3 regions of the Pradoshia sp. genome follow, and region 2 is predicted to be linked to each of the others. Evidence: riboswitches for the same ligand, from Rfam matches in the RefSeq annotation. Region 2 holds a riboswitch; each other region holds the start of a gene.
What was found. A riboswitch is a leader RNA that binds a small molecule or an ion and turns the genes downstream of it on or off. The one in region 2 is predicted to bind S-adenosylmethionine.

Region 1 (6,235 bases), on a different contig from region 2:
TCTTTTAAATACTCAGCTGGTGTGAGCAATTCCATGAAGCTGCTTTCGATTAGGATGAAGACCATTTGAGCGGCAACCATTGTGAAGATAATAATCATTATAGCGGTTGCTTTGGCAAAATAAACGGAAAGTCGAGCGGTCGGCAGCATAAGAAGGCGATAGATGAACGTATTCTTACCGCTCCAGTCCCGGTACCAAATCAAAAAGATATAAAAGAAGACAGCACCCACACAAAGAGCGATAGGTCCGATAAAATAAATTTTATCACTGAAGCTAAGCATGCTCATATAAGAATAATTGTCTACAATCGATTGAACGCTCTCTCCGTTCATAATGGCCTCGTTCGCACGGCTCATATATTGATTGGATGTTATCCATACTCCAATCATTTGAATGATGAATAGAGCAGCCAAGCCCCCAAATAATACTTTCGCTACCCGTGAAACTTCCAGGTTCACTAGCTTTAAATATCGATTCATTGTATATACACCTCTCTCAGTACATCCACGACGGATTTCCCTTCCTTGATCCGCATGTCCTCTGCGTTAAACTCCTTATAGACGGTGCCATGGTTTAATACGACTACTTTATCAATTAAGTGTTCTATATCATTGATTTCATGAGTTGTGATGATGACGCCTCGGTCTTCAATTAAATGACTCGTGAATACATTGGCAATTTGTTCTCGGCTGAAGATATCAATTCCGGAGAACGGTTCATCCATGAGGACATAGTCTGTATCCTGAGCAAGACCTAATAGGAGATTAACCTTGGCTGTATTTCCTTTTGAAAGGGTGGAAATACGGTGTTCCTCGTTTAACTTAAAGAATTGAAGCAATTCATCAGCACGGTCTTGGTTCCAGCTTTCATAGAAATCAGTCATGAAATCCATTGCCTGTTTTATCGTAAAGCCTGGAAGCATGGTTAATGCATCCGGAATGAAAGTTAATTTCTCATAGGTGCTTTTCTTTCGGTGTTCTCCATCAATGAGGATTTCGCCGCCATTGACGGGTGTAAGTCCAAGGATGGCTTTCATGATGGTCGTCTTTCCGACGCCGTTAATACCGATCAGGCAGGTGATTTCACCTTTATTCGCCGTGAAGCTTACATCGTCCAATACACGTTTCCTGCCGAACTTTTTTGTTACGTTCTTTACCTGCAGCATAGTTCTCCTCCTTATTTCTCTTCGGTAAGATAATTCTTTTTCACAATATCAACCAATTCGTCAACTGGTACTTGAATGGGCTTGACGGCTAGGATGAAGGCATCGACTGCCTCTTGAATCAATTCCTCGCGGACGCCGTTTAAGATCTTTTCATCTGTCGTAACACGGCTTGGGAAATTGCGCTCTGTATAAATCAATCCTTGTTCCTCCATTTCCTTATAGGCTTTTTGTGCGGTATTCGGGTTGATTTTCAATAAACCGGCCAGTTCACGGCGAGATGGGATTTCCTGTCCTCCTGCCAATTCTCCAGTCGCAATTCGTTCCTTGAAGTAACGGACAACCTGTAAGTAAACGGGATCGCGGTTATTAATGAGGAATGACATCCATTCACCTCCTAATTCTTGGTGTGTGTACTATATGGTTCATACACTCCTTAAGGTGTACTATACTGGTAATACACCATAGATGTCAATAACTTCTATGAAAATAATGCTTATTTTTTAATTGAAAGAGGGAAAAAGTAGGATGACACCGGTATAGACACTAAGCCAAGGAGATGGTGCATATGCAGAATACAGGGCTTGTTTTGGAGGGGGGCGGAATGCGAGGAGCTTTCACTGCGGGTGTCCTGAGGTATTTGATGGAGGAGGATATCTATATCCCGTATACCATTGGAGTTTCAGCAGGGGCATGTAATGGCAGCTCCTATATTGCCCGCCAAATGAATCGGAATCATCAGGTGATCATTGAATACAGTCGACATCCTGAATACATCTCCTTTAAGCGCTTTTTGCGAAATAGGGAATTGTTTGGAATGGATTTAATTTTTGACAAAATGCCAAATGAGCTAATTCCTTTTGATATGGAAACATTCTGCAGCTCAAAGGAAGGCTTTGTCGTTGGAACGACCGATTGTGAGACTGGCGAAGCTGTTTATTTTGATAAACAATCATATAGTAAGGATATGCTTACCATACTAAGGGCTTCCAGCTCCTTGCCGTTGTTTGCACCGGAGGTATCCTTTAATGGACGATATCTCCTTGATGGGGGTGTGACCGATCCTATTCCCATTAAGAAATCGGTGAAAGACGGAAACACGAAAAACATTGTTGTATTAACGAAGAATAAAGGATATAGAGAGGCACCATCAAATTGGAATTGGCTTGCCTCAAGGAAATATGGGAAATATGCGGGACTTTTGAAAGCAATGAAAAACCATCATATCGTCTATAATGACACGATAAAGTATCTTAAGGAGGAAGAGGAGAAGGGGAACGTTGTTATTATCCAGCCAATACGGAGGCTTGATGTTTCCACCATCGGACGGAATCCGCAAAAGCTTGAGAATCTGTATGAGGAAGGCTACCGGGAAGCAAAGAAAGCATATGGAAAATTGAAGGAGTTATTATGAGATAAAAAGGGGGAGGAATAGACCCATCTATTCCCACCCCTTTTTTAGGCAATAATCAGACGACTAGCTCTGACTGCAAATAATGCCAAATCAAATTGGCCGTATGTTCAATGGAACTGATATGTGTGCGCTCAAACGCATGAGAGGCGTCAATCCCCGGTCCGATTAATCCATGAACGATATCATACCCGGCCCGGATGGCAGCGGAGGCATCAGATCCATAAAAAGGATATATATCAACACGGTAATCAATATCATGCTCCTGGGCTAATTTGACAAGATGCTGGCGCAGGCCATAATGATAAGGACCGCTTGAATCCTTCGCGCAGATGGATACACTATACTCGTCCGTTGTTTGGCCGTCTCCAATTGCGCCCATATCCACAGCTAAATACTCAACAGTTTCGTCCGGAATATTAGAGTTTCCGCCATAGCCGATTTCTTCATTATTGGAAATAAGGAAATGGGTAGTGTATGGAAGGGCGATGTTTTGTTCCTTCAGTTGTTTTATCAAGTAGAGTAGGATGCCGACACTCGCTTTGTCATCCAGATGCCTTGACTTTAAGAAGCCGTCCCCAGCAAGCTCTGCCCGAGGCTCAAATGAGACAAAATCACCGACCTCAATACCGAGTGCTTGCGTATCTGATTTTGATTTGGTGACCGCATCAATCCGAACTTCCATATGGTCATCGTCGCGTTTCACTTCACCCATTTTCTGATAAACGTGGACAGAGGTTTGGTTTAGTAAAATCGTTCCTGTGTACACATTACCGTCTGCTGTATGAATCTTGCAGTATTCTCCCTCACAGGCATTCCAGCGAAAGCCGCCGATCATCGTCAGCTTTAAACGCCCGCTTGGTTTGATTTCCTTGACCATTGCTCCCAAAGTATCCACATGGGCTGTCAGGAAGCGGTGTTTAGAATCATCTTGGCCTTTAATTGTCGCAAGCAAGGCCCCTTTATTCGTCCGTTTGTTTCCAATTCCGCATGTATTCAGAAAGTTCTCTGTATAACGAATGGCCTCTTCCGTATAGCCAGTCGGGCTTGGAATGGAAACCAAATCTTTTATGTAGCCGTATATCTCTTGACCGTCTGCTTTCATTTGTAGACACTCCTCTTATTAGTGAATAGCTCTATTATATACCTCCGTGGAAAAAGGGTACAATAGATGAGAAATTTCTTGCCTTTTTTAGGATATCCATGTAAATTATAGTTAAATGAATATTCGAACAAATCTTATCGCGAGAGACGGAGGGACGGGCCCGATGATGTCTCAGCAACCGCCGATGCATTCGGAAAGGTGCTAAATCCTGCAAGGCATATGCATATTTATGTGCCTCGAGAGATAAGAAGGAGAGTAAAGCTCGATAAGTCTTCTTCTTGGAAGGCTTTTTTATTTTTATTTGGGAGGGGCAGAACAATGACCGCATGGAAGATTGAAACAGTATTAGCCCAAATCGGCAATCGAAGTGAAACACAAACAGGTACGGTGAACACGCCCGTTTATTTCTCGACCGCATACAGGCATGAGGGGATTGGACAATCAACAGGCTATGACTATACCAGGACAGGAAATCCGACCCGAGAGGTTTTGGAAAAGGCCATCGCGGCCCTTGAAGGCGGTGAGCAAGGCTTTGCCTATAGTTCTGGCATGGCAGCCATCCATGCTTTGCTCACATTATTCGAACCGGGTGATGAGATCCTTGTTTCAGCTGATTTATATGGTGGTACATATCGTTTATTCGAAAAAACCTGGAAGAAATACGGCATCACTTTTGTTCAATGCCAGTCCTATAGAGATTTTGCTGAATCCATTTCAAGTCAGACAAAAGCCTTTTTTATTGAAACACCGACAAACCCTTTAATGCAGGAAATCGATATCCGGGCAATTGCTGATTTAAGTCAAGAGAATAACCTCCTTTTGATTGTTGATAATACCTTTTACACACCAATCTTGCAGCGTCCGCTTGAACTCGGTGCTGATATTGTTGTTCACAGTGCGACAAAATATATTGCCGGTCATAATGATGTTCTTGCTGGCCTCATTGTCGCAAAGGGAGAGGATGTCTGCCAAAAGCTTGATGAATATCAAAATGCAACAGGGGCCATCCTTTCGCCATTTGATTCCTGGCTTGTCATGAGAGGAATGAAGACATTGAGCCTCCGCATGAAGCAGCATGAGGAGAACGCTGGGAAAATCGCGGCTTTCTTACAGGAGCGGGAGGAGGTCATCGATGTCCTCTATCCGGGAAAAGGCGGCATGATTTCGTTTAGGCTTCAATCTGAGAAATGGGTCAATCACTTCCTGAAAAGCCTTGGTGTCATCACCTTCGCTGAGAGTCTTGGAGGGGTTGAAAGCCTTATGACCTACCCGGCTACACAAACGCATGCCGATATCCCGGAGGAGGTCCGCATAGCAGGTGGTGTTTGTAACCGGCTGCTCCGCTTCTCCGTTGGTATCGAACATGCTGATGATTTAATTGCCGACCTGAAGAACGCCTTTGAAGCGGTTAGCAGCAAACAAGTGCAAGCATAATATCCGTTCAGCCAGTCCATTTTGCAGGGCTGGCTTTTCTTATGGAGTAATGATGGTGATTTTAGGAAAATGTAAGAGATAAGCAGCTTAAAGCTGGCAAGAAGGAAAAAACGGGTGAAGAAGCGGAAATCTTCTGTCTTAAATGGTAGAATAGCTGTAAAATTATTTGTAAAGACATCTCGCATGATTTTTTGTTATGCTGATGACAGTCCAACCATAAATTCAGAGGAGTGATTCGGTTGAAGGCGCTGATTAATATCGATTATACATACGACTTTGTGGCAGATGAGGGAAGATTGACCTGCGGTGAGCCAGGGCAGCGAATTGAGGATTATATTGTTTCATTGACAGAAGAATTCATTAAACGGAAGGATTATGTCGTATTTGCCATTGATGTGCATGAAGAGAATGATCCTTACCACCCGGAAACGAAATTGTTCCCGCCCCATAATATCCGTTTCACTGCTGGCAGAGATTTATTTGGAAATCTGCAAAATGTGTATAATAGGAACAAGGACGAAGACCATGTCCTTTGGATTGACAAGACGCGTTATTCTGCTTTCGCCGGCACGGACCTTGATATCAAGCTTCGTGAGCGGGGAATCACCGAGCTTCATTTAGTCGGGGTTTGTACAGATATTTGTGTCCTCCATACAGCGGTGGATGCTTACAATAAAGGCTACAAGATTATCGTCCATAAAGATGGAGTGGCAAGCTTCAATGAGGCCGGCCATCAATGGGCTCTTGGCCATTTTGAACAAACACTTGGAGCAGATGTTTTATAAATTAAGGAGGAAGCTTGATGAAACACTATCAAGATGACAGCTTTGCGTTACATACAGATCTATACCAAATTAATATGATGGAAACATACTTCCGGGATGGCATCCATAACAGAAAAGCCGTCTTTGACGTTTACTTTAGACGTAACCCATTTGGGAACGGCTATGCCGTTTTTGCAGGACTTGAGCGTGTCATTACGTATATTAAAGAGCTGCGTTTTACAGACACTGATATTGAATATTTACGTAATGAAGTAGGTTATGCTGATGACTTCCTGTCCTACCTTAAGGAACTAAAATTTACAGGAACAATTAGAAGCATGAAGGAAGGGGAGCTCGTA
Region 2 (6,235 bases):
GGAGCGGAGCGCATTATGCTCGGCCATTCTGATACGGTGCTGGCCGGCGGGGTGGAATCGATGAGCATGGTCCCGATGATGGGTCATGTCGTCCGCCCTAATGCCACATTGGCTGAAACGGCTCCTGAATATTATATGGGTATGGGCCACACAGCTGAGGAAGTAGCAAAGAAATTCAATATCTCCCGTGAGGATCAGGATGCGTTTGCTGTACGAAGCCATGAGAGAGCGGCTAAAGCAATCGCTGAAGGAAAATTCAAGGATGAAATCGTTCCGGTTGACGTAACCCTTCGTCAGGTTGGGGCAGATAATAAATTGATTGAAAAGCAAATCCAATTCGATACTGATGAAGGTGTTCGACCAGGAACAACGGCAGAAGTACTTGGCAAACTGCGCCCAGCTTTCTCCGTCACCGGTACGGTCACTGCAGGGAATGCTTCTCAAACGAGTGACGGTGCTGCTGCTGTTTTGTTAATGGATAAGGAAAAGGCTATTGCTGAAGGATTAAAACCGCTTTTGAAATTCCATTCCTTCGCGGTTGCAGGTGTACCGCCAGAGATTATGGGAATTGGTCCAGTTGAGGCTATTCCAAAGGCACTTAAACTCGCTGGATTAAGCCTGTCTGATATCGGTTTGTTTGAATTAAATGAGGCGTTTGCTTCTCAATCCATTCAGGTTATCCGTCATCTAGGCTTGGATGAAGAAAAGGTCAATGTTAACGGCGGAGCCATTGCGCTTGGGCATCCGTTGGGCTGCTCTGGAACGAAATTGACACTCAGCCTTCTGCATGAAATGAAGCGCCGCAATGAGCAATTCGGTGTCGTGACCATGTGTATCGGCGGCGGAATGGGTGCTGCAGGCGTATTCGAATTACTGGCTTAATAGATGAATAGAATTCACTCCGGCAGAAGAGGTCAGTACCTTTTTGCCGGAGCCAAACATTAAGGAGGAACGAAGAAAATGGCTAACCAAACAGAAGAAGTGTTAAAAGGCGGAGCATTCTTAATTGAAGATATCGATGCAGAGAAAATGTTCACACCGGAAGATTACTCAGATGAGCATAAAATGATTGCGAAAACAACTCAAGACTATTTGGTCAATGAAGTCATTCCACAAGTCGAATACTTGGAGGAGCATGAATTTGACCGTTCTGTCAAACTATTGAAGCAAGCTGGAGAGCTTGGATTACTAGGAGCTGACGTACCAGAAGAGTACGGCGGCCTTGGTCTAGATAAGATTAGTTCTGCGCTAATTACAGAGAAAATGGCTCCTGCAGGAGGGTTCTCCATTACTCATGGCGCTCACGTTGGAATTGGTTCCCTTCCAATTGTCTTGTTCGGTAATGAAGAACAAAAACAAAAATACTTGCCGCTTCTTGCGACAGGTGAAAAATTGGCTGCCTATGCACTAACTGAGCCGAGCTCAGGATCTGACGCACTTGGTGCGAAAACAACAGCTAAATTGAATGAAGCGGGTACTCATTACATCCTTAACGGAGAAAAACAGTGGATCACGAATGCTGGATTCGCAGATGTATTCGTTGTTTATGCGAAAATCGACGGCGACAAATTCTCTGCTTTCATCGTCGAAAGAGAATATCCAGGCGTTTCTACAGGAGCAGAAGAAAAGAAAATGGGAATCAAGAGCTCTTCAACACGTACATTGATTTTGGAAGATGCTGAGGTTCCAGTTGAAAATCTTCTAGGCGAAGTTGGACGAGGACATGTCATCGCCTTTAATATCTTAAATATCGGACGTTACAAGTTGGGTGTAGGTGCAGTAGGTGCCTCCAAACGCGCTCTTGAGCTTGCATCAAGCTATGCAAATCAGCGTCAGCAGTTCAAAACACCAATTTCCTCCTTCAATCTGACTAGAGAGAAGCTTGCGACAATGGCATCCAAAATCTATGCTTCTGAAAGCTCTGTTTATAGAACAGTTGGTTTATTTGAAGAAAGAATGAGCCGCTTGAGCGATGAAGAAGTAAAAGATGGCAAAGCAGTTGCACAATCCATTGCCGAGTATGCCATCGAGTGCTCTCTCAATAAATTCTTTGCCTCTGAAGTATTAGATTATGTTGTCGATGAAGGCGTACAAATTCACGGCGGATATGGCTTTATGGCTGAATATGAGATCGAAAGAATTTATCGTGACTCTCGTATTAACCGTATTTTCGAAGGAACAAACGAAATCAACCGTTTGCTTGTACCAGGTACCTTCTTGAAAAAAGCGCTTAAAGGCGAACTGCCATTGCTTCAAAAAGCCCAAGAGATTTCTGAAGGCCTTATGATGATGATGCCGGAAGAAGCAGGAGAAGAGCCGCTTGATCAAGAAAAGCTGCTAGTGAAAAACGCGAAGAAAATCGGGATCATGATTGCCGGCCTGGCTGCTCAAAAATTCGGTACAGAGCTTGAGAAGGAGCAAGAAATCCTTGTGAATATTGCAGATATTGCTTCTTACATCTATGCTATGGAATCTGTTGTCCTTCGTACCGAAAAGGCCATTCGTGCAACTGGTCTAGAGAAGAACAAACAGAAGCTTCTTTACACACAAATCTTCTGCCAGGAAGCATTTGGAGAAATTGAGAAGCATGCGAAGGAAACCCTTGTTGGCACAGAAACAGGTGATACTCTTCGCATGATGACATCTGCCCTTCGCAAATTCACTCGTTTTACTCCAGTAAACGTGATTGCGCTTAAACGCGAAGCAGCAGAAAAAATCGTTGAAGCAGAGCGCTTTGTTCTTTAATGAAAAGTAGATGTTATGAAGCCCGGCATGTGCTGGGCTTTTTTCGTGCGGATATGATATGCTTCAAATGAGGTGAAGATAAATATGATGACGTTTTATTGGTACCCAAAATGCGGGACATGCAGGAAAGCGAAAAAATGGCTGGATGATCATGGCGCAGCCTATGAAGCCATCCATATCGCTGAAACCCCGCCGACAAAAGAAGAGCTTAAAGCGATATATGAAAAAAGCGGTTTACCTTTGACGAAGCTCTTCAATACAAGTGGAATGAAATATCGTGAATTAGGGTTAAAGGACAAACTGAAGGGAATGTCTGAGGATGAGATGCTCTCCTTATTGGTCTCTGACGGAATGTTAATCAAGCGTCCGATTGCGTATGACGGGGAAAAGGCAACCATCGGCTTTAAGGAAGAAAATTTTGAGTCTGTATGGGCATGAATTAATTGTCAAAAAAATCGTTTGATGTCATGATAGAGATGATGAAAGACTACATAATATGGGGGTAGAGCAAAATGAGCATACTGAAGGATTTGAAATACACAAAAGAGCATGAGTGGGTTAAGCAGGAAGATGGAACAGTGCGTATTGGAATCACTGATTTCGCCCAAGCGGAGCTTGGTGACATCGTCTTTGTTGAACTTCCTGAAGTGGATGATGAAATCACAAAAGACGAACCATTCGGAAGCGTAGAATCTGTTAAAACGGTCTCTGAGCTCTATGCGCCAATCAGCGGAAAGGTTGTTGCCATTAATGAGGAGCTGAGTGACAGCCCTGAATATGTCAACGAATCTCCATATGAAAAAGCATGGATGATTATTGTTGAACCATCTAACAGCAGTGAATTAGAGGATTTACTCAGCGCTGAACAATATGAAGAAGCCATTAATGAAGACTAATTCTTAAAGGATATGAGAAAGGGAAGGAGATGTCCTTCCTTTTTTTAATGCCTATCTATTTGTCCTTTGAATGCGGCTTGCCTTCTTAGAACTACATAATCTGCATACTAATAACATGCTTTTGATTGTTAGAGAACCGAGAAAAGCTTTATGCAAAGAGTTGGTTTGTTACATTTACCTTGCATGGGGTATGATACGTATAATAGAAGGAAGGCTTATAATAGCTCGGAAAAGGTGATGAAATGACGGACAAGGTCATCATTGTAGAAGGCAATCGCGACCGAAAGAAGGTATTGGCCGTTTTGGCTGAGGATATAGAAATCATTTGCACGAATGGAACAATAGGGCTTGAGAAGCTGGATGAATTAGTGGAATCTCTTGAGGATAAGGATGTATATATACTGGTGGATGCCGATGAATCTGGAGAGAAATTAAGACGTCAATTAAGAAGAGAGCTCCCGAATGCGGAGCATTTATATATAGATCGAGTGTATCGAGAGGTCGAGGATGCCCCTGCCCGTCATATTGCAGAGGTTCTAACAGAAGCCGATATTCTTGTGAAATCGTTCAATCAATAAAAGATAGAGAGGATCGAAGAAGATTCATGAAGAAAGCTATCTATGCGTATACCCCCTTATGCGGTACATGCCAAGTCGCAGGAAAGATGCTTGATGTGGCTGAAGAGCTAGTGTGCAATGTCGAAATCGAAAGAGTGAACTTAAATTATGCTAAGGAGCTTGCGGAACAATATCAAATTGAGAGTGTGCCATGCTTAATTCTCCTGGAAGGAGAGCTGGTGGTTGATAAAATATATGCCTTCCAGTCGGTTCCGTATCTTATTGCACGATTGCGTGATTTATAGAGTGTAAGAAAACAGATCTGTTATTTCGAGTAAACAGTCTGTTTTTTTGTGGGTATTAATAATTAAAAATTCAGAATTATCAATTGACTCCTTTTTTTTCCTATGCTATAGTTTTAATCAACTAAACTGAATAACTTATCGAGAGTGGCGGAGGGACTGGCCCGTTGAAGCCCGGCAACCGGTATCACTAAATGTGATGCACGGTGCTAAATCCTGCGGAATCATATTCCGGGAGATAAGGCGAGATGAATCGAATCTACCCTCTTCTCCTAAGTGAAGAGGTTTTTTATTTTCCGGGAAATCACAAAAGATGAAAAGGAGTGTCGAAGGATGGGAGAAAAGAAGAAGTATCGCTTTGAAACAGTAGGAATTCATGGAGGGCTGCAGGAAGATGCATTATCTGGAGCAAGGGCCGTGCCTATCTATCAATCCAATGCTTATTTATTTAAGGATACAGACCATGCGGCCAATTTATTCGGGTTATCAGAGCCTGGCTATATTTATACCCGGATTCACAATCCGACATCGAGTGTCCTTGAGGAAAGGGTTGCAGAGCTTGAGGGTGGAATTGGTGCGCTTGCTGTTGCGAGCGGTCAAGCAGCCGTCACATTGTCCATTTTGAATATTGCGGGTGCAGGCGATGAAATTGTGGCAGCTTCTACACTCTACGGGGGTACATATAATTTATTTGCGACAACACTCCCTAAATATGGAATAGAGGTGAAGTTTGTCGACCCAAGTGATCCGGAGAATTTCAGACAGGCTATCACGCCGAAGACGAAGGCTGTCTTTGGAGAAACAATCGGTAATCCAAGCTTGAGTGTACTGGATATTGAAAAGGTGGCAGAGATTGCCCATGAGGCTGGTATTCCGCTTATTGTTGACAATACATTTGCGACCCCGTATTTATGCCGGCCAATTGAGCATGGAGCAGATATTGTTGTTCACTCTGCAACGAAATGGCTGCTTGGGAATGGAACAACCTTAGGGGGCATTATTGTGGATGCAGGAAAGTTTGACTGGAATTCTCCGAAATTCCCAGGGTTTACGGAGCCTGATTCAAGCTATCATGACATCATTTACAGCGAGGCCATTGGGGCAGCTGCCTATATTATTAAAGCGAGAGTCCAGCTATTAAGGGATTTGGGTCCAGCCTTAAGTCCATACAATGCATTTCAATTTATTCTTGGTCTTGAAACCCTGCATGTCAGGATGAAGGAGCATATTGCCAATACTGAGGAGATCATTGAATACTTAAAGCAGCATCCAGCTGTAAGCTGGGTTCTGTATCCAGGTGATCCAGACCATCCTGATTATGAGCTCGCCAATAAATATTTGCCAAAAGGAGCGGGTGCTGTAGCTGTTTTCGGCATCAAGGGCGGAAGGGCTGCCGGAAAGACATTGATTGATACAATCGGCCTGTGGTCACATGTCGCGAATGTCGGAGATGCGAAGAGCTTGATTATTCATCCCGCAAGCACGACTCACCAGCAATTAAGGGGAGAAGATTTGAAGGCATCCGGGGTGACTGATGATCTCGTTCGTCTTTCCATCGGGATTGAGAATGTGGAGGATTTAATCGAAGAGCTTGAGCTTGCTATCGAGAAGGCAACAGGCATCAGCTCCCAATCCGTTACAACGAAATGATAGAATTTTGTGGTAAAATAAAAAGTCCTTATTGACACCTCGTTCTTCTCCATGGTAGGATAACATTCAGTAACAAGTGAATGAA
Region 3 (6,067 bases), on a different contig from region 2:
TTAATAAAATACCGGTAAATATTCGGTCTACGTATAAGACTGAGTTATTAACTGATTGATAAGAATCATATCCAATAGCTGATTAGTTCGTGATAATCGAACACCCCAAAAGGTAGATTTTGATTCTGACTTTTAGGGTGCCTCTTACAATCTTTATTAAAATAGCTTAGTCCCCTTTTATCCCGCTGACGGAAACAGCGGTACATGGTTTCAGCTCCATTTCATTTGTTCTGATGGAATGGAATCCAGTCCTTTTCATGAGTGACGAAATCTCGAGGGAGAGCTTGGCAGCGTGTTTGATGGTGGCATCCTTTTGCCGGGGCTGGACGGTGATGGTGAGGCTTCCTCCAGTTGTCAAAAGGGCATGCAAACGGCTAAGGGAGGTTTCTTTTTCCTCCCACATAGGGAAACTGTTAACGCTGTATATACGGTTATATTGATTCTCTAATGGTACATCTAAAGCTGTTCCAAGCGTGATGGTGAGACGCCCGCTTTTCAGGGAGTCTTCATTTCGCTCTTTGGCCAAGTCTATCATTGCCTGTGATGGATCAAAGCCATCAAGACGGCATTTCGGGAAGGAAGAGAGAAGCATATGCAGCCCCTCACCTGGGCCAAATCCAATCTCGAGTACTTTATCTCCATTTACCAATCCGAGCTCCTTGAAGGTCCAATCATATAATACGCCATTTTCAACTGCCATGACCTTGCCTGCTGCTTTTCCAATCAATCCCTTTGGTTCTTTAAATTGCTTTGAAACGAAATCCTTCATACATCATTCACCTCATTCCCTTATTACCCAAATATGGGTGAGGGGTAACTTTCTGAGAATAATTTTCTAAATAAATTGAAATTACTGAAAATTTGTAGTAAATTTAATAAACAATCCAATATTTTCTTATCTAGAGAGGCGGAGGGACTGGCCCTGCGAAACCTCAGCAACCTGGACAAACAGTGTCCAAGGTGCTAAATCCAGCAAGCTTAGCTTGAAAGATGAGTGCCGTACATAACTGGGGCCTTCATTTTTGAAAGGCTCTTTCTTTATAATCGGACATCCATCTGCATACTCAAGGGGAGGGGAAAAGATGCGTTTACTAGAGAGACTTAAGGGGGAAATCCTTGTTGGAGATGGAGCGAGCGGTACATTGCTCTATTCCTTTGGGATAGATACATGCTATGAGGAATTAAATCTCACCAATCCAGAACGGATTGCCGAATTACATAAGGAATATATAGGAGCAGGTGCCGATCTGATTCAGACAAATACATTTGGAGCTAACTTTCACAAGCTGAAGCGCTACGGACTTGAAGGTGAGGTTGAGCGGATAAACAGGGAGGGAGTCAGGCTTGCCAAGGAAGCGGCAGCAGGCCGGGTTTATGTCCTTGGTACGATAGGCGGGCTACGCAGCGTACGGAAATCCGAGCTAAGCTTGACGGAGATTGGGACCTATTTCAAGGAGCAGCTGGATGCGCTTCTTCTAGAAGAGCCGGACGGTCTAATCCTGGAAACCTATTATGACCTAGAGGAATTATTATATGTCCTTGAGATAGCAAGAAAGCAAACGAATTTACCGATTGTCGCCAATATTTCCTTGCATGAAGTCGGCCTGCTTCAAAATGGCATGCAGGTGAAGGATGCCTTTGACCTGATCAAAGGAAAAGGAGCCGATATCATTGGGTTAAATTGCCGCATGGGGCCCTACCATATGATTCGTTCATTCGAGGAGGTGCCATTAAGAGAAGATGCCTTCTACTCTGCCTATCCTAATGCGAGTCTGCCCGACTTTACGGATGGCCGTTATGTTTACTCGACTGATGCAGATTATTTTGTCAGCGCAGCGAAACAGCTCGTGGAACAGGGTGTGCGGTTAATTGGCGGCTGCTGCGGGACAACGCCCGCCCATGTACGGGCCATTAAAAAGGGGATTCTTGGTCTTGTGCCTTTGACAGAAAAGAAGGAGGTCATCAGCCGAAAATCCCATGTCTACACCTATGATTTTCGACAGCCGGATAAAGAGACGATTTTAGGGAAGGTGAAGAAAGGGCCTGCTATTCTCGTAGAATTGGATCCGCCGAAAACGCTTGGAGTGGAAGAGTTCATGAAGGGGAGTCGATATTTGCACGAGATGGGGGCTGATGCCATTACGCTAGCGGATAACTCTCTGGCCTCCCCTCGCATATCAAACGTCGCGATTGCTTCCTTGCTGAAGGCTGAGCTGAAGAAGAATCCACTTGTCCATTTGACGTGCCGCGACCACAACCTCATCGGCTTGCAATCTCATTTAATGGGGATGCACACAATAGGGCTTAATGAGGTCCTAATTGTAACGGGAGATCCCTCGAAAATCGGTGATTTTCCAGGTGCAACCTCTGTCTATGACTTGTCTTCCATTGACTTGATTTCATTAGTCAAACAGTTCAATGCGGGTATTTCCTATTCGGGGAAATCGCTGGGCGGACAGACGAATTTCGAGGTGGCTGCGGCTTTCAATCCAAATGTAAAATATGTGGATAAGGCTGTTGTGAGAATGGAGAAGAAAATCCAGGCGGGAGCGGATTATTTCCTCACGCAGCCGGTATTTTCCGTCGAGAAAATTCGGGAAGTTTATGAAGCGACCAGGCATATTAAAGCCCCGATCTTTATTGGGATCATGCCGCTGACGAGTTACCGGAATGCCTCGTTCCTGCATAATGAGGTGCCGGGAATTACCTTGCCGGAGCCTGTGCTGCGTGCAATGGAAAAGGCAGGAACAGATGCGGAGGCATCGATGAGGGAAAGTCTCGCCATTTCTAAGGAGCTTTTGGATGCGGCGGCAGAATATTTTAACGGACATTATATTATTACACCTTTTATGAGATATGAATTAAGCGGAGAACTTGTGGCATACGCCAGCACGAAGAAATCAGTCATAAGCGGGGATGTGTTTGAACAATGAATTCACATAAATTAAGAGATTTACTGAATGAGAGAATTGTCATCCTTGATGGGGCAATGGGAACGATGATCCAGGCACTTAATCTGACGGAAGCGGATTTTGGAGGGGAGGAATATGATGGGTGCAATGAATATTTGTCCATCACAAGACCGGATGCAATTCGAACCATCCATGAGCAGTATTTGCTTGCGGGAGCTGACATTATCGAGACGAATACATTCGGTGCGACACCGATTGTCCTAGATGAATATGGATTAAGCCATCTTGCCTATGAGTTGAATGTGAAATCAGCCCAGCTTGCGAGAGAGGCTGTCGATGGTCTCGGAACAGAAGACGGGACGCGCTTTGTGGCCGGCTCAATGGGACCGACAACCAAGACCTTATCCGTAACCGGAGGAACGACATTTGAGACGCTCGTCGAATCCTATGAAACCCAGGTGAGGGGCTTAATTGACGGCGGAGTTGATCTGCTCCTCCTTGAGACCAGCCAGGATATGCTGAATGTAAAGGCTGCGTATATCGGAATGCAGAATGCCTTCGTCTCAAAAGGGAGAGAGCTTCCGCTGATTCTATCAGGGACGATTGAGCCAATGGGAACAACACTTGCCGGACAAACGATCGATTCATTTTATATATCGTCCGCCCATATGAATCCATTGGCGATTGGGCTTAATTGTGCAACAGGTCCAGAATTCATGGCCGAGCATCTGCGCAGTTTATCCGAGCTGACGCCAAGTGCTGTCAGCTGTTATCCAAATGCAGGGCTGCCAGATGAGAACGGTCAGTACAATGAAACGCCGCAATCCTTATCTAAGAAAATCAAGCAATTCGCGGAAAAAGGATGGATCAATCTTGTCGGCGGATGCTGCGGAACGACCCCAGATCATATTCGGGCTATTGCCGAAGCAGTCAAAGGGATTGAGCCCCGCAGAGCACCGGAGCCTCAAATGAAGCATATGCTCTCAGGAATTGAAGCGCTGACCTATGACGATTCCATGCGCCCATTATTTGTTGGAGAACGGACCAATGTTATTGGATCACGTAAATTCAAGCGGCTTATTAAAGAAAGGGCCTTTGAAGAGGCTGCCGAAATTGCCCGCGCACAGGTGAAAAAGGGAGCGCATGTCATTGATGTCTGTCTGGCTGACCCTGACAGCGATGAGGTAGAGGATATGGAGCAATTCATGAAGGTTGTCGCCAATAAAGTGAAGGTTCCCTTTGTGATTGATTCAACAGATGAAGCCGTCATTGAACGAGCACTTCGCTATTCCCAAGGGAAGGCCATCATCAACTCCATCAATCTTGAGGACGGGGAAGAGCGATTTGAGAGTATCATTCCGCTGGCGAAACAATATGGCGCAGCCCTTGTCGTCGGAACGATTGATGAGAAGGGGATGGGGGTAAGTGCTGCACGAAAGCTTGAGGTTGCCCGTCGTTCCTATGAGTTATTGACGAAGAAATATGGAATTCATCCGGAGGATATTATCTTTGATCCACTCGTCTTCCCAGTTGGAACGGGAGATGAGCAATATCGAAATGGAGCTGCCGAAACAGTTGAAGGATTAGCTGCCATCAAGAAGGAGTTCCCAGGTACACTCACCATCCTCGGAATCAGCAACGTTTCTTTTGGGCTTCCTTCTGAAGGAAGGGAAGTGTTGAATGCCGTCTATTTGTATCACTGCACGAAGGCTGGGCTTGACTATGCCATCGTCAATACAGAGAATCTGCAAAGGTTTGCCCTCATACCTGAGGAGGAAATCAAGCTTTCAGAAGGCTTGCTATTTCATAATTCTGATGAAACGCTCTCGAAATTCGTGGAATTTTACCGTACGAAGAAACCGGTGGAAAAAGAGCAGAAGGAAAAGCTGCCGCTTCTTGAGCGCCTTCCTGAATATATCATTGAAGGAACGAAGGAGGGACTGAAGGAGGATATTGATGAAGCTCTCACAGAAGGAATGGCCCCTCTTGATATTATCAATGGGCCGCTAATGGCGGGGATGGCCAAGGTTGGCGAGTTGTTCAATGATAATCAGCTCATCGTTGCTGAGGTACTTCAAAGTGCAGAAGCAATGAAAGCAGCTGTCTCCCAGCTTGAACCGCTGATGACAACGTCCGGTGATAAGACTGTTAAGGGCAAAATGGTGCTCGCAACCGTGAAGGGGGATGTTCATGATATTGGGAAGAACCTCGTTGACATCATCTTAAGCAATAATGGATACGAAGTCGTGGACCTGGGCATCAAGGTTACCCCTCAAACCCTTATCGAGGCGGTACGAAAGGAACATCCAACCATCATCGGTTTATCCGGTCTGCTTGTGAAATCAGCCCAGCAAATGGTCATAACGGCACAAGACTTGAAGGAGGCTGGAATCAATACGCCAATCATTGTCGGCGGCGCAGCCTTAACGAGGAGATTTACCACAAATAAGATTGCTCCAGAATATACTGGACCCGTCGTATATGCGAAGGATGCCATGAAAGGCCTTGATCTTGTAAACCAGCTGCATGACCAAGAAACACAAGCAGATTTCCTCAAGGAAATACTAGGAGAGAAACGAAAAACGAAAGAACCTGAGGCGGTTAAGGTAGCAGCCATTGAGAGTGCTGAAACACCTCTTAAGACGGTGCAGGACCAGTTAAGTCCGCCAGTACCAGAGGACTTAGAACGCCATATCCTGCGAGACTATCCGCTGAAGCAAGTATATCCATATATCAATAAGCAAATGCTTTTTGGACACCATTTCGGCTTAAAAGGCAATATTGATAAGCTGATTGCTGAGGAAGACCCAAAAGTGATGAACCTGCTATCCATTGTCAATGAAATTGTTGAACAAGACTTGATTAAGCTGCATGCTGCCTATCGGTTCTACCCTGCGGCAAGTAAAGGCAATGAACTGAAAATCTACTCAGACGAAAGCAGGACCCAGGTCATTGAAAGCTTTACCTTCCCGCGACAACGGAAGAATCCGTATCTGTGTCTGGCTGATTATGTGGCGGATGAAGAAGCAAATATACGTGATCATGTCGGCTTCATGATTGTCACGAGCGGCAAGGGAGTCAAGGAAATCGCTGATCAATGGAAGCGGGACGGAGAATATTTAAAGAGCCATATCATCCAGGCTCTCGCACTTGAA

Region 1: another riboswitch for S-adenosylmethionine. It lies ahead of ACI35L_RS11380 (methionine biosynthesis PLP-dependent protein); the one in region 2 lies ahead of ACI35L_RS08115 (O-acetylhomoserine aminocarboxypropyltransferase/cysteine synthase family protein).
Region 3: another riboswitch for S-adenosylmethionine. It lies ahead of ACI35L_RS14175 (bifunctional homocysteine S-methyltransferase/methylenetetrahydrofolate reductase); the one in region 2 lies ahead of ACI35L_RS08115 (O-acetylhomoserine aminocarboxypropyltransferase/cysteine synthase family protein).

The regions. Positions count from the first base shown of each region.
Region 1 is NZ_JBJEFJ010000126.1:1,156-7,390, reverse strand. It holds gene ACI35L_RS11405 (hypothetical protein) at 1-479, opposite strand, end outside; gene ACI35L_RS11400 (ABC transporter ATP-binding protein) at 476-1,165, opposite strand; gene ACI35L_RS11395 (GntR family transcriptional regulator) at 1,177-1,548, opposite strand; gene ACI35L_RS11390 (patatin-like phospholipase family protein) at 1,731-2,576, shown strand; gene ACI35L_RS11385 (M42 family metallopeptidase) at 2,632-3,678, opposite strand; SAM riboswitch class I at 3,810-3,928, shown strand; gene ACI35L_RS11380 (methionine biosynthesis PLP-dependent protein) at 3,997-5,112, shown strand; gene ACI35L_RS11375 (cysteine hydrolase family protein) at 5,346-5,897, shown strand; partial or broken gene ACI35L_RS11370 (nicotinate phosphoribosyltransferase) at 5,915-6,235, shown strand, end outside.
Region 2 is NZ_JBJEFJ010000086.1:35,512-41,746, forward strand. It holds gene ACI35L_RS08085 (acetyl-CoA C-acetyltransferase) at 1-882, shown strand, start outside; gene ACI35L_RS08090 (acyl-CoA dehydrogenase family protein) at 961-2,745, shown strand; gene ACI35L_RS08095 (arsenate reductase family protein) at 2,830-3,183, shown strand; gene gcvH (glycine cleavage system protein GcvH) at 3,258-3,641, shown strand; gene ACI35L_RS08105 (toprim domain-containing protein) at 3,884-4,219, shown strand; gene ACI35L_RS08110 (thioredoxin family protein) at 4,246-4,503, shown strand; SAM riboswitch class I at 4,636-4,745, shown strand; gene ACI35L_RS08115 (O-acetylhomoserine aminocarboxypropyltransferase/cysteine synthase family protein) at 4,834-6,150, shown strand.
Region 3 is NZ_JBJEFJ010000159.1:314-6,380, forward strand. It holds gene ACI35L_RS14170 (class I SAM-dependent methyltransferase) at 167-769, opposite strand; SAM riboswitch class I at 893-997, shown strand; gene ACI35L_RS14175 (bifunctional homocysteine S-methyltransferase/methylenetetrahydrofolate reductase) at 1,083-2,933, shown strand; partial or broken gene metH (methionine synthase) at 2,930-6,067, shown strand, end outside.